Regions from separate parts of the Bacillus sp. FJAT-27231 genome, predicted to be linked through region 3. Evidence: riboswitches for the same ligand, from Rfam matches in the RefSeq annotation. Region 3 holds a riboswitch; each other region holds the start of a gene.
The links. A riboswitch is a leader RNA that binds a small molecule or an ion and turns the genes downstream of it on or off. The one in region 3 is predicted to bind thiamine pyrophosphate.
Positions count from the first base shown of each region.

Region 1: it holds a riboswitch for thiamine pyrophosphate, as region 3 does, so the genes downstream of both, thiT (energy-coupled thiamine transporter ThiT) here and thiW (energy coupling factor transporter S component ThiW) in region 3, are expected to answer to the same signal.
Region 2: it holds a riboswitch for thiamine pyrophosphate, as region 3 does, so the genes downstream of both, AC623_RS07725 (thiazole synthase) here and thiW (energy coupling factor transporter S component ThiW) in region 3, are expected to answer to the same signal.

Region 1 is NZ_LFZU01000001.1:2,090,978-2,095,994, reverse strand. It holds gene AC623_RS09775 (ABC transporter permease/substrate-binding protein) at 1-233, shown strand, start outside; gene AC623_RS09770 (branched-chain amino acid aminotransferase) at 390-1,481, shown strand; gene AC623_RS09765 (DUF3243 domain-containing protein) at 1,515-1,856, opposite strand; gene AC623_RS09760 (L,D-transpeptidase family protein) at 1,934-2,428, opposite strand; TPP riboswitch at 2,653-2,754, shown strand; gene thiT (energy-coupled thiamine transporter ThiT) at 2,824-3,390, shown strand; gene AC623_RS09750 (dynamin family protein) at 3,534-5,017, shown strand, end outside.
Region 2 is NZ_LFZU01000001.1:1,635,330-1,640,346, reverse strand. It holds gene AC623_RS07735 (thiamine phosphate synthase) at 1-190, opposite strand, end outside; gene thiH (2-iminoacetate synthase ThiH) at 132-1,310, opposite strand; gene AC623_RS07725 (thiazole synthase) at 1,369-2,133, opposite strand; TPP riboswitch at 2,212-2,312, opposite strand; gene mscL (large conductance mechanosensitive channel protein MscL) at 2,316-2,732, opposite strand; gene AC623_RS07715 (glycosyltransferase family 2 protein) at 2,782-4,188, opposite strand; gene AC623_RS07710 (HEAT repeat domain-containing protein) at 4,206-5,017, opposite strand, start outside.
Region 3 is NZ_LFZU01000001.1:1,042,014-1,047,030, reverse strand. It holds gene tenA (thiaminase II) at 1-27, opposite strand, end outside; gene AC623_RS04960 (acetylornithine deacetylase) at 81-1,430, opposite strand; TPP riboswitch at 1,540-1,644, opposite strand; gene AC623_RS04955 (hypothetical protein) at 1,794-2,189, shown strand; gene thiW (energy coupling factor transporter S component ThiW) at 2,186-2,683, opposite strand; TPP riboswitch at 2,749-2,857, opposite strand; gene AC623_RS04945 (superoxide dismutase) at 2,928-3,839, opposite strand; gene AC623_RS04940 (YkvI family membrane protein) at 4,041-5,017, opposite strand, start outside.

The DNA of each region.
Region 1 (5,017 bases), 1.0 Mb from region 3:
ATTTAACGGTATTAGAAGATGATCTCGGTTTATTCCCACCGTATCAGGGGGCACCGCTATTAAGGACGGAAACGCTGGAAAAGCATCCGGAGCTCGAGCGAATATTAAATAAGCTTGCAGGCAAAGTGACAGATGAACAAATGAGGAAAATGAATTATGAAGTCAATGTAAAAGATCAAAAAGCAGCAGCCGTAGCAAAGGAATTTTTAGAGAGGGAAGGCCTTTTAGACTGAAAAAGTGCAATTGGACAAAAAATTGAAAATGTTTTACAATAATTTTGCACTAAACTATTGTGAAAAGATTCTAAAAAATTGTAAAATGGTATGTATATAGTTATTTATTATCTTTATCTTTTCCCAAATTCATATACAGCAAGGAGACAGTGCGAAATGAAAGAACAAACTATCCAACTCAACTTAAGTCCTGAAAGAAAATCGAAGCCAAAATCTGAAGAGCTAGGCTTTGGAAAAATTTTCACGGATCATATGTTTATTATGGATTATACTGAAGGGCAGGGCTGGCACGATCCGCGCATTGTTCCTTACCAGCCGATTTCACTAGATCCGGCCTGCATGATCTTTCATTATGGCCAGACGGTGTTTGAAGGATTAAAAGCATACCTTACAGAAGATAATCGAGTGTTATTATTCCGCCCACAGAAAAACTTTGAGCGTTTAAACCGTTCAAATGAACGCCTATGTATTCCTCCAGTGGATGAAGAGTTTGCTCTAGAAGCTTTAAAACAATTGATTTCAGTGGAAAGAGATTGGATTCCGAACGCAGAAGGGACCTCTCTTTATATTCGTCCATTTATTATTTCTACAGAGCCTTTCCTTGGAGTGGCACCATCAAGCCGTTATAAATTTATGATTATTTTATCACCGGTAGGAGCTTACTATAAAGAGGGCATTCATCCAGTGAAAATATTAGTAGAAAGCGAGTTTGTCCGTGCGGTTGCTGGTGGAACAGGAGAAGCCAAGACAGCTGGAAACTATGCTTCTAGTTTAAAGGCGCAGGAAATAGCTGACGGCAAAGGATATACTCAAGTTCTATGGCTGGATGGCTTAGAGAAGAAATACATTGAAGAAGTAGGCAGCATGAATGTCTTCTTTAAAATAAATGGAGAAATTATAACGCCTGCTTTAAACGGCAGCATTTTAGAGGGAGTCACGAGAAACTCTGTCATCGAGCTTCTAAAATCTTGGGATCTGCCAGTAACAGAACGCCGTTTGGCGATGGAAGAAATTCGTGAAGCGTATAAGTCCGGCCAATTAGAAGAAGCCTTTGGTACAGGAACAGCAGCCGTTATTTCTCCAATCGGAGAATTGCTCTGGAATGATGAAAAGATGGTCATTAATGAAGGAGCTACAGGTCCGATCGCTAAAAAGCTTTATAGCACAATTACTGGTATCCAAAATGGAAAAGAACAAGATCCATTTAACTGGACAGTAGAAGTAGAACAATATGCTGCAACAAAATAATAATACGTCTGCCTTTTGGCAGACGTATTTTTTTTATTCCTGATCCACGAATTTAACGAGCATATGGGCTAAATGATGACGTTCATCCTGCGTGCCTACATTCCATAGCTCCTGGAGCAGTTTTTCTTCTCTATTTTTTGGCTCAGCATGTTCTGCTAAGTAGTCAGCAATTTTCTCGGTAGCCACCGCAAGCTGCTCTTCATTCAAGCCGATTTTTTCAGCAAGTTCAATTCTTTTTTTCAAATAGGATTTAAAAGAGTTAAAATTCTCAAGAATGCTGTCCATTCTTTCAGGACTAATTCGCTCAAGCGTATCGTCTACTTTATGGGGCTGTAACTCTCCATCTTTATGAATAGCATGGTTTTCCTCTGTCATCAGTGATTCCTCCTTTACTGTTTCGTTATGCCCTCCTTCGCCTATTTTCAAACCTGAGACAGAGGAATTTCAGTAGCTTAAGGACGAATATGAACAGGAGTGCCAATTGGGACAATGCTTGCTAATTCTTCTACGTCGCGATTGTACATGCGGATGCAGCCTTTTGAAACAAACTTGCCGATGGAGGAAGGATTATTCGTTCCATGGATGCCATAAGATTGTTTTGATAAACTCATCCACATCGTTCCGAATGGACCGCCTGGATTGGGAGCTTTATTAATAATGACAAAGTCTCCGGTCGGTGTTCGAGTCAGCATTTTGCCTACACCTACCGGATAGGTTTTTTGAACATTCCCACGGCGAAACAACGTCAATTTGCGCTGGGATAGCGAAATACTGATAGAGTAGGGGAGAGAACTAGGTGACGGAAGACCTGGAATCCGGATTTGCTGCCCAGGAGAAAGCTGATACAGATTGACCCCAGGGTTAGCAGCGATCAGCTGAGAGACAGAAAGCCGATAATCACCAGCAATTGATGAAACTGTTTCTCCACGTTTCACAACATGATTCATAGACGCACCTGCTTTTATTCTTTTTTGAACAAGCCCTAATAAAGCGAAAACTCCAATATTCACTTACGTATATGAAAGATAAAAAGCAGATATACACATTTATTAAAATAGGTGATGCTGACCCATCACTCCTCGCTGAAAAACGGAAAGCACTTTATCACTTTAAATTGGCGAACAATCCCCCTGTTTCATTTTCTTTACACTTATGCTATAGTAAGAATATACAAGTCCACTAGGGGTGTCGTTAGACTGAGAGAGGAGTGATCCTCAACTCTAAGAACCTGATCTGGTTAGTACCAGCGTAGGGAACGTGTGACAGATACGGGAAACATTCGCAAATGCGGAATATCTTTTGTATCAGTTCACCCCTTTGGATAAGAAAAGGGGGATTTTTTATGGAGAGAAATAAACTAGTGACAATGATCGAAATCGCTGTTATGGCGGGATTATCGTTCATATTAAGCTACGTGGAGTTCGGTGCTCTATGGGCGTTTGGAGGCTCTATTTCGCTTGTAATGGTACCGATATTCGTTATGGCGTTTCGCCGAGGCTGGCAAGCAGGCTTCTTAGCAGGTCTGTTAGTGGGGTTAATCAGCTTACTGACAGGCGGCTATGTTGTCCATCCGGTACAGCTAGTCCTCGATTATCCACTTGCCTATGCGGTGCTTGGATTAGGAGCATTTGTTGTTTTTCATAAGCCGGTTACGACAGGCCGAATTTTCGCTGGCCTATTATTAGGTACATCACTTCGCCTTGTCTGCCATTTCCTTTCCGGAGTCATTTGGTTCGGCAGTTATGCACCTAAAGGCACGCCGGTTGCTGTTTATTCTTTCTTGTATAACCTTTCCTATTTACTTCCGGAAATGTTGATTACATCAGCTGTATTACTCTTCTTGAAAAAGACAGCACCGCGTTTTTATAAGCAATCTGCTTCTATTGAAAGCAGTTCGGCTAGTTATTAATAAATAGAAAAAGCAGAAGCCGTATGGATGGGTCGATCCATACGGCTTCTGTTTTTTTTGTGTAAAAGAGGCCCACAGCTGAAATGTCGAAGACATTTCGATACAATGAAATAAAAATATTTTAAAAATGGGAGCGGGATCGTATGCTGACGGAAAAATTGAAGAAATGGCTAGCCAATCAAAAGCCTACTCGCGCCTTGCTGCTTCCGAAGCTAGAACAGCTTCATGCTTTGTTGTTGAAGTATGAGGATCAGGAAAGAGCGCAATTGTGCGCTGAATTGATGGAAAAGCTGGAAAATCGCGAGTATGTCATTGCCTTTTATGGTCATTTCTCAGCTGGAAAATCTTCGATGATCAATGAATTAATGGGGGAAAGCTTGCTGCCTTCGAGCCCTATTCCGACGAGCGCCAATATCGTAAAAGTGAAAGAGGGTGAGCCCTGTGCGAACATTTTGTTTAAAGATGGGACGCTCAAAAACTTTCCTTATCCTTACAACATCGAGGACATCCAAGCGTATTGTGTGAACGGAAATATAGTAGAGGAAGTCGAAATATCACATCGCACTGGGCAACTTCCGGAAGGAGTGACTGTTTTTGATACACCGGGAATTGATTCGACAGATGATGCTCACCGAGTCAGTGCTTTGTCCAAGCTTCATTTAGCTGATCTTGTTTTTTATATGATGGATTATAATCATGTGCAGTCTCCGGTCAATTTTGAATTTAACCGTCAGCTTTCAGAAAGAGGAAAAGATAATTATATTATCATTAATCAAATTGATAAGCATGTCGCTAGTGAATTATCTTTTGAAGAGTTTTCAAGCCGTATTCATCATTCGTTCACTGAGCATCATCTCACATACAATGGACTTTATTTCACTTCCTTGCAGGATGAGAGTCATCCGTATAACCAAATAAACGAGTTAAAAACCTTTTTATCCAGCAAAATTGCAGATCGCTACCAGCAAATTACTGCCCATGTTCTTCAAGAAGCGATCATCATAGCCATGGATTTTTTTCAAAAACAGCAGGAAAAGAAGAGAAGAAAGCTAGATGAGTATGATGAGCTGCTCGTTGGGACAGCTTCTTCTCAACAGCTTCAGGAAGAACTTTTCAAATTTACAGATCGTAAAGAAGCGATCGAAAAACGGGATCACCTCTTTATTCCACTGTTTGATCAGATTCTCACAGGTGTCTTTCATAATGCTAAGCTAATGGATTACTATGCCCGGATCTTTGTACGTCAGTTTTTAGAATCCCGTGAGCTGTCCTTTCAGGTGCGCGGCTTCTTTTCCCGCAAGAAAACGAAAAAAGAAAGGGAAGCGCGGCTGCAGCAGCTATTTCAGGCATTGAATGAAAACAGACTGTCCTACATTGATATCCCCTTAAAAGAAGAACTGATTAAATTGCTGCAATCCTTTGATGTGCTCACAGAGGAGCTGCGAGAAGGCATTCGCCAATGCCAAGTCCATTTTTCTCCGGAGCTGCTCGTAAAGCTGGTGAAAAGTGGAGCCATGCTAACAGACGACTACGTACTAAACTATGCCAAAGACATTAGCCGTGAAATGAAGAGTTTATATCGGCAAGCATTTGCTGTCCTCGTTGAACCATTGGAGACGCAGGCAAA
Region 2 (5,017 bases), 590 kb from region 3:
TGATGATAATTTTTTCTTTAGGAACCCCGTTAGCGATAAAGATTTCAACCCAATGGAATAACTCCTTGGCACTGCGCTGTTTTTCTCTAATATGAATGAAATCAACAAAAGAATGTATATCAGAGGCAATGTTAGACGCCTGCACCAGTTCGAGCTTTCCGGTTGTGATCGCATGAAGCTGGAAAGACATCTTTCTCCTCCTCACCTGCCAAAATGTCCCAATCTTTAGAAACCGGCTGGTAGCCGAGCTGTTTAAGCCGGTTCTTTACTTCTTCTACCGAGCGGGTATCAGAAATTTCAAATTGGCTGTTATCCTCTATTTTGTTCGCATAGCCGCCAACAACTGTAGAAGAAGCAGCGGACATTTTCGTTACGCCAAGCTTAATAAGATGATCTCTAAGTTCTGCTTCTTCACGAGTGGAAAGCGTAATGCCTGCGCGCGGCATAAATAAGCGGAAAGCAAGCATAGCCTGAACAAGATCTTTATCCTCTACGTTCACTCGCGGTTCAAATCCGCCGAGGTTCGGACGGATACGCGGAAAAGAAACAGCAATGTCTGTTTCGATGTACTTTTTCTGCAAATAGCGGGCATGCAAAGCCGTAAAGAACACTTCTTTTTGCCAATTGTCCATCCCGAGCAGCGCCCCGATATTAATCGACCTCATGCCGGCCTGACAGCCTCGCTCCGGTGCATCAAGGCGATAGCGATAATTTCTTTTCGGCCCTTTTATATGAATGTCTTTATACACTTCTTCATTGTAGACTTCTTGATAAACAGTCAGCCCATCAACACCGGCCTGGAAAAGCTGGTGATATTCCTTCGTATCAAGCGGCTGCACCTCGATCGCGATGGAAGCAGCATGCTTCCTTAAAATACGGGCACTCTCTGCCAAATAAGAAACCGACGAGTGAATACGAGATTCACCTGTCAGCAAAATAACGTGCTGGATGCCCATTTCTTTTAACGCTTTAGCTTCCTGATCAATTTCCAAAGCGGTTAACTTCCGTCTTGGAAAATCATTATCAAAGCTAAAGCTGCAATAAGCACATTTATTTACACAGTAGTCCGTTAAGTACAGCGGTGCATACAAAGAAATTATTTTCCCAAAATTCTGAACAGTGAGCCAGTGAGCCTTCTGCGCCATCTCTTCTAAGCGCTCAGCAGCAGCCGGTGAAAGAAGGGCTAATAAGTCGGGTTCATCTAGGTCTGTTTTATTTAAAGCCCTGTCTACATCCTTTATCGTCATGCTTTCTAACATTGTTTCATATGGTTTATGTTTAATTGAATCGTACACCTCATAGAAACTCATCAAATTCCTCCTTACTATCAGTCACTATTGAAAAAACGCCTTCACCTTGAAACAGACACTAACGTAAAAATCCAGTCAGCGGTGATGAAGCAGCTGCCCTTTGTGATACTGGTCCTAGTCCGGCTAAATATGCTTTTCGTCCAGCCATAACGGCCAAGTTAAAAGCTTCTGCCATGCTTACCGGGTCGTCCGCTGTCGCAATGGCCGTGTTAACAAGAACAGCGTCCGCTCCCATTTCCATTGCTTCAGCCGCTTCAGACGGCCTGCCAATTCCTGCGTCTACAATGATAGGCAGCGTTTTTTCTTCGATTAAAATTCGAATCATCTCTTTCATACGAATGCCCCTATTTGATCCAATAGGTGAACCGAGCGGCATAATAGCGGCTGCGCCGGCATCCGCTAATTTTTTGGCTGCCATTAAATCGGGATTCATATAAGGGAGAACGACAAAGCCCTCGTTAGCAAGGATATTAGTCGCCCGAATTGTTTCTTCATTGTCTGGCAGTAAATACTTTTGATCAGAAATCACTTCGATTTTAATCCAATTGCCCATTCCAGCCGCTCTCGCCAGTCTAGCGATCCTGACCGCCTCCTCGGCATTTCTCGCGCCTGATGTATTAGGCATAATAATCATGTTTGGTGGAATGTCTTCCAAAATATTTTCATGGCCCGCTTCAAGATCCACCCTTCTGACTGCTACCGTGACTACTTCTGAACCGGACTGGGCAAAGGCTTGCCTCATGACCGAGTGATCGGCAAACTTTCCTGTCCCCGTAAAGAGACGGTTCGTTAACTTCGTTTGACCAATGATTAATTCATCCATATTACTTCCTCCTTTTTACAATGAAAAAAAGCCTGCCACAACGGCAGGCTTTTCTTTATGTACAACAAACAAAGATACATACATAAAATACAGCTTCCCTCCGTTGGTACTAACCAAATCAGGTTCAAGGGTTAGATGCTTGCATCCTCTCAGCCATAAAGGCACCCCTAGCTAACTTTTATTTAATTTTCTCTATTATACTCTGAATCTTCTAAATTGTTAAGCACTTTTTTTGATTTTAATAAATCTCTAATCTCTGTAAGCAATTCTTCTTCCTTGGAAAGCACAGGTTCCGCCTCTTCTTCCTTCTTCTCATGATACAACTTGTTGAACAAACGAACAAAGAGAAATAATGAAAAGGAAATAATGAGAAAGTGAACAATGGACTGTATAAAAAGCCCGTACTTTACTTGAGCGCTCCCAAATTGGAACACCAATTTAGAAAAATTAATGCCTCCTATCAGTAAGCCGATGACGGGCATAATTATATCTTGTACAAGAGAAGAAACAATTTTGCCAAACGCCGATCCAATAATAACACCGACAGCTAGATCAATCACATTGCCGCGCATGGCAAATTTTTTAAATTCCTGAAACAAATGAATAGAACTCCTTTCAACTGCTTTTCTTCATGATCGTTACTAAACGTTATTTTGATTCTGTCTTCGCTCCGACGCCAATCCGCTTCATCTCTCCCCAATCCTTCTTACCGGCTAAAAACTGAAAGAATCCTTCTAACCGCCATTTAATCATTAAAGGCCGATACCAGAATGTTTCAGAAAGGGCAAAGAAAAATAGTTTCACAATATCAGACGGTTCCGGGTACTTCCTTAAACTCCATTCTTCTAAGAGTACGCCGCTCATGGATAAAATCGAGCCATATAAAAATGATAAAGTGGCCATCAGCAGGGCCGTTTCGGGATTAATAAAAGAAAACAGCAAACCGAATATAATAAGCAAATAACCCATCAGTTCAACAAACACGCCCATCAGCTCAATTAAAAAGAAATAAGCCATGGATAACATGCCGACGAGGCCGTATTTTGGGTTAAACAGCATATCCTTGTTATTCCAAATGACTTCACACAGCCCTCGATGCCAACGCTGGCGCTGCCTGCGTAAATAGAGAGCCGACTCTGGAGCCTCTGTCCAGCAGACTGGGTCAGGTACGTATAGTATCTTTTTATTCAATCCTTCCTCTTTAATCATCCGGTGCAGCCGAACGACTAAATCCATATCCTCTCCTACTGTATTGGTCCGATAGCCGCCAATGTGAATAACGGACTCTTTCTCAAATACACCAAATGCCCCTGAAATAATAAGCAGCAAATTATGACGGCTTAAGCCGATGCGGCCGATTAAAAAAGCTCGTAAATATTCTATGACCTGCATAATTACAAATGGCTTGTTGGATAGGCCCACTTCCATCACTTCTCCGCCTTCGATATAACAGCCATTGGCGATTCTTACACTTCCCCCAACAGCAATCACATCACCGTTTGAATCTAAAATCGGCTTAATCACTTTTAAAAACGCATTTCTTTCTAAAACGGAATCTCCATCCAGTGAACAAACATATGGATAATGAGATAAGTTTATCCCTGCATTTAAAGCATCTGCTTTCCCGCCATTTTTCTTGTCAATCATGTATAGATTTTTATAAAGTGTTGAACGGTAAATTCCTTTTACTTCAGCTGTTGGAATTCTCGTACGCAATACTTTATTTGTCTTTACCATCTGAAATGATTCGATCATCGTTTCAGCAGTTCTATCCTTTGAGCCATCGTTAATGACGATAACCTCGTATTCCGGATAATAAATGCTAAGAAGAGAGCGCACACTATTATAAATACCCGCTTCTTCGTTATAAGCAGGCACAAGAATAGAAACGGGCTTTGTATCAAAGGAATCAAGCAGATCTTCCTCTGCCTCGCTGGAGTTAAAGCCATATTCACTGCGCAATTGCCTCGCTGAGATAAACAGAATAATAAAGTAAAATAAAAGCACAAAAGCTGTATAGGAAATAAACAACCAGGACAAAACAGTACCAAGCATGCTAATGAATTGGTTCATCACGCTGTCACTCCTTCACTCTCGAGCCACTGGGCAGCCATGTCCTTTGCATAGCGGTCGCGATGAGTTTCTACTATGTGCTGCAAAATGAGCGTACCGTCTGCGTATTTTTGAATCGCTTCCCCGGCAGCATTGCGTACAAACCAGTTCTCATCGGCAATTAATTTTGTCAGCTGAGGCAAAAAACGATCCTTTTTTGCTGCTCCCGCCAACTTGGCAAACAACATCCGTTCCTGCCAATGTACAGAGCTGCTAAATGGATAGATATCCGTTTCCTCTTCAGCATATCCAAATAAATAAAGCACTTTTAGAGCGGCAATTCTAAGCTCTAAATGCGGCTGTTTTAATTGGGCTTTAATAAACGGAATATTGCTGTAATCCTGTTTTTCTGCCATCCACTCAATGATAGCTTGTTTGAATACATTGTTTAACTTTTCATAGTTCTCTATGAAAAACAATTGATATGTATCATTAAATCTTCTCAAGACATCCTTATATAAACCTTTAGAATACGGCGGGGCTAAATCAACAAGATCCCTAGCCAAAGCTTGGGATTGCAAAGAAGCAAGAACCCGAATAGCCTCTTTCCGCTCTGCTTCTGTTTGAAGTGAATTTTCAGCCAGGGCAAGCCACAAGTGAGGTGAAAAAGAGGTCATACGAAAGCCTTCTATCCGGTAAAGGACATTCATTCGTGTACTCCACCGTCTTTTTGTCAGCCGTCGTTTATATTCAGCCGTTAAGCGCTCTTCGGCGAGTGAAGTAATAGTCGCTCCTATTTCTTCCCCTTTTAACATCATCGCGGCTTCTTCCA
Region 3 (5,017 bases):
TTCATGTAACCTTTCGCTGAATTTCACTTTTGTTCCACTCGTTTTCATCGATATATCACTCCTCAACAGATAGTAGACGCCTATTTCAATGGGCTGGCAGTTGTCGGGATTTCTAGAACATCTTTCACTGCTTGCCCTTCATTGCTTGCATATTCTGACTTTGGTGTATGACACCAGCGATAAATAAAGGATAAAAGCACTTTTGTGTAACTTACGAGTTGTTCGATGGACAACTGCTCATTGACAGAATGGGCATTGTTTAAATCTCCAGGACCGTAAATAACAGTCGGAATGCCAGCATCAGCAAGCCAGCCTCCGTCTGTCACGGTTGGCGATACGTCGACAACGGGCGGCTGGTGTAAAATAGTTGTGTGAGAATGAATAAGGGTCTGCACAGCTGCATGGTTTTCTTCCACCTCGAAGGAAGGAAAAATTTCTCCCCTTTCCTCAATCATCGATGAGCCTCCCCAGTTAAACAGTGGCGGGTTGTTCCTTAGCCATATGTCTCCGGACGCAATGCGGCGAATATGCTCTTCTACCTCTTTCGCTGCCTGTTCATATGTTTCATTCGGATAATAATGTACCGTAATCCAAAGCCGGCATTCATCTGCAATAAAAGCCGCATGTCTGCCGCCTTCAATCACAGCCGGGTTAATCGTATTCGTCCCCGGTAAAACTCCAGGATAGCTTTTTGTAACGGCCCAGTAGCGCTCTAATTCCTGCAGCCCTTCTATCACTTTCATCATCTTCTCAATAGCACTAGCCCCAAACAACTTTCCGCCTGCATGAATCATGTTTCTTCGCGTAGCATCGTGGTATGTCTGGCTGCTCTTGAGCGTGATCCATCCGGTAATCACCCCGCCTTGCCCTTGTATATGTAAATCGCTCGTATCTACTACTATCGCAAAATCTGCTTTATATCCCTGTCTGCAGCATTCAAGCGTTCCCGCTTCCCCTACTTCTTCACCAATCACCGATTGAAAAATCACATCTCCTGGAAGTGAAATGCCTGCTTCGCGGAGAAGCTGCAGCGCAAACAAAGCGCCAGCCAGTCCCCCCTTCATATCAGCTGCTCCACGGCCAATAATAGAATCGTTCTTTATAACAGCCTGAAACGGATCGATCTCCCACTCCTCATCCTCCTGCACTTCTGCCACATCGATGTGCCCGTTAATGATTAAGCTTTGGAATGTCTCAGAATCCGTTCCCCTCCATTTTCCGACCACATTCGGATCATTTGGATATACGTCCCACATATCAATAGAAAAACCTAGCTCCTTTAAAAAATCTGCTACAAATGACTGCGCCTCTTTTGTATTCCGTGCAGGTGGAGCAGGTGTTTGAAAAGCAATAAGCGTTTTTACTAAATAAATGAGCTCCTCCTGCCGATGCTCTACTTCTTGCAAAATCGTATTCAGTTCTTTGACCATCATCTTCTCCCTCCCTTAGAAGATACATGCAAAAAAGCCGCTTCTCCAAAGAGAAGCGGCTGTATAAGCTTTCATTTAGCTGCAACAATAAAAAAGATTGCAGCTTGGCATCATTTATACGACCTCTTCCCTACGCTGGCATTATCCAGTTCAGGTGATAAGGGTTAAGGCAATCTACCTCTCTCAGCTTTTGCAAGCACCCCCAAGGACACATTATTCAATTAGTCTTTCATTCTAGTTGTAACATACTTAGCAGAATTCAGCAATACAATTCAGAATTTTTAAACAAATACAATCCGGTATTTATTTAAAAAAAAACCGTATATTGATAAAAAGCTTCTATTTGGAAGGAGGAACGCTGTCTTGTATCATCCTGACCCATTTAAACGGCTTTATGCTATTCCTCTTATGGGCTACCCGTTCGTTCAGCCACAGGCTTTAACCCAGCCGCCATCCTACAGGCCTTATCCTAAAGTAGACGTTACTTTATTTAAACAATCTGCTCAATCCATTAAACAGCTCGTCCATGAGAGTAATTTGCTGCTCAATAAACTAACAGATAACAGCGACTTTGCCTTTCGATTAATGACGGCCGCCCAAGCGGCAAACCACCGAGAGGTAGAACGGCTTGTCCGATCAACGGGAATACCTAGAAAAGCGATTATTTCCTTTACCCCTGATGTTTTTCGGATTGAACTGAGAACCACTACAGCAAATGCAGAATGCTGCAAACTCGCGATTTCACTTCGCTGGCGTTAATGATTTAGACGGTATTTCCACGTTTTTAATTTAATAAGCCGTCTTACGAGCAGGAGACCGATGAGAGATCCAGACAAGCTGCTAATGAGAAAAGCAGGCAAAAAGAAGAAAGCACCCGCAGTCGTCCCCATTAAAATTTTCGCATAAGGTACAGCAAATAAAGGAGCCACGATGCCCGAACCTGCGGCTTCTCCAATAGAAGCGCTCCATGACCGGCTCGTTTTTTGATACATATAACCAGCAAGAAAAGCTCCAATCATTCCTCCTGGAAACGCTAATAACGACCCCGTCCCCATCAAATTCCTAAGAAGTCCGGTCACAAACGCAATGATAACAGCTGGACCCGGGCCAAGCAGAACCCCAGCCATGACGTTTACGTCATGCTGGACAGGATATGCTTTTGCTGCCCCGGCAGGAAACCAAATAAGCGACGAACCAAATGTTGCAACGGCTGTAAATAAAGCCATATACGCCAGCTTCTGTACTTGATTCATTTCCTCTTCCTCCAATGCAAAAAAGCCGAATCCTCATCTGGATACGGCTAATGTAAGTAAAATAGTCAATAAACGCTCTACTTTCCTACGCTGGTATCAACCAGATCAGGTTCAAAGAGTTGAAAAGCCCTGTGCTTTTCTCTCAGCCTGTAACAGGCACCTCTAGTAGCTTTTTATTAAATTTACTTTCCATTATAGAGGGAATCCGGTTAAATGGGAAGCACCTTTCTATGCAGCTTTTTACTCATTTGTTCCCCGCCAGACGACATCTTTCTCCTTTTGCTTCTTGGAAACGTCTATTCACCTCATCCCAACAAACAATATTCCACCAATTATTAATATAATCTGCCCGCTTATTTTGATATTTTAAATAATAAGCATGTTCCCATACATCAAGTACAAGCAGCGGTACAACATCCCACTGGCTTAAATTTTGATGCTTTTCCGCTTGTAATATTTCCAGCCGCTGGGCTTGAGGTGCCCATACAAGAATCGTCCACCCTCCGCCCTCCACGTTCTCAGCCGCCTTTGAAAAATGGTTTTTAAACTGGTCGAAGCTGCCAAACGAACGTGCAATCTCACGGTTTAATTCTCCTGATGGTTTTCCCCCTCCGTGCGGACACATAACTTTCCAAAAGATAGAATGCAAATAATGGCCGGCACCGTTAAAGGCAAGCTCTCTTTCCCAATGCTTTACGAGCCGAAAGTCATTGTTATTTCTTGCTTTTTGCAGTTCCAGCTCTGCCCTGTTCAATCCATCTACATACCCTTTATGATGCCGATCATGATGAAGCCTCATAGTGGCTTCGTCAATGTAAGGTTCCAATGCATTATACGCATAAGGAAGTGGCGGAAGTTTGTGCCCTCCGATTGGAACCTGCTCCGCTCTTTCCTGTTCATCCTCTTTCTCTTCTATGTCTTTTTCAGCAAACAAGCGCTCGTGAAGCTGCCGCCACTCCTGATCCAATGCTTGAATCTCTTCCTGAATCGAGTGAGCTTCCTCTTCATCTTCCACCTTTAATAGGCGGTCATTGATCTTTTCGACTCGTTCTTTCCACTTTTCTACTTGGTTAAGATCCAGGTTTTCATGCTGCAGCGCGCACAACGCGTCACACCATTTTTTTGCTTCTTTCAAATAGCTGAAATATTTCTCCATTCCCGCTCCCCCTTCCAGCTGCTCATTTCAACATATGCATGCTTTGGGTTTACGTTCTTATTCCAAACGCTCGTCTTATCACGTAAAAGAAAGAATGAAGAAGACAAGGATTAGATGAGAATAAAACGTTTTCGCTAGTTTGCTTACACAAAAAGGCTGTCCAACAGCTAAAGTCTCCTTAACTGCTGAACAGCTCTCCTATCAACTAGATATTTCTACTCTGCTTTGGAGCGGCTTCTTAAACTTAAACCACGCCACAATCACGCCAATAATTAAAATTAAACCGAGATAGCCTACAATTGGATAGAGAGTACCGACTAATTTGACAAACCCTACGAAGCTCGCGAGAAAAGCGACCAATGTAGAGGCGATAACGGTTAGGGTAAAAGATTTGCCCCTTGCTGGAACGATTCTAGCCGCAAAAGCATAAATCATGCCAACAGATGTATTGTAAATCATCGCCAACAAAACAAACGACATGAAGTATCCGGTAATCGGCGAAATTTCATTGGCAATGTGCACAATAGGCATCGCGGCTTGCTGGCTAGCCTCGAAATCTAAAAGCATCGTAAGATTAATAAATAAAATTAATAAGCCGAGACCGATTCCTCCTAAAATCCCTCCAAGTCCAGCTGTTTTTTCACTTTTCTCTGCCCCGCCCATCAAAGCCAAAATAGCTCCGCCGGCCGCAATATTGTAAGAAACATATAATATAGCTCCTATCAGCCAATGGGAGGCTGCCGTGTTTTCTGTTTTTCTTAGTTGTAAAATATCAGATAGATTTCCTTCATAATGAATGACCGAATACATAAAGACGATAAAAATCATGATAAATAAGAACGGTGTCATGAAACTAATCGCTGAAATCACCTTTTGAAAATTGAAACATAAAGTGACAGCCGTAAGGACAGTCATTACCATGCTGCCATATAAAGGCGCTATGCCAAATTGCTGCTCAAAAATGGACCCGCTGCCTGCAATCATAACGGCTGCTACTCCAAACAAGAAAAAAGTAATCAGTCCATCTACAAAAACCCCGACCCATTTTCCACAGATCAGATAAATAACATTTTTGTGGGAATCTGTCTGAATGCGGGAGCCAATTTGCAGCAGCTGCATCCCTAAAAAAGCAAATAAAACAGTGGCTAGGCATGTTCCTACAATACTAAGCCAGCCAA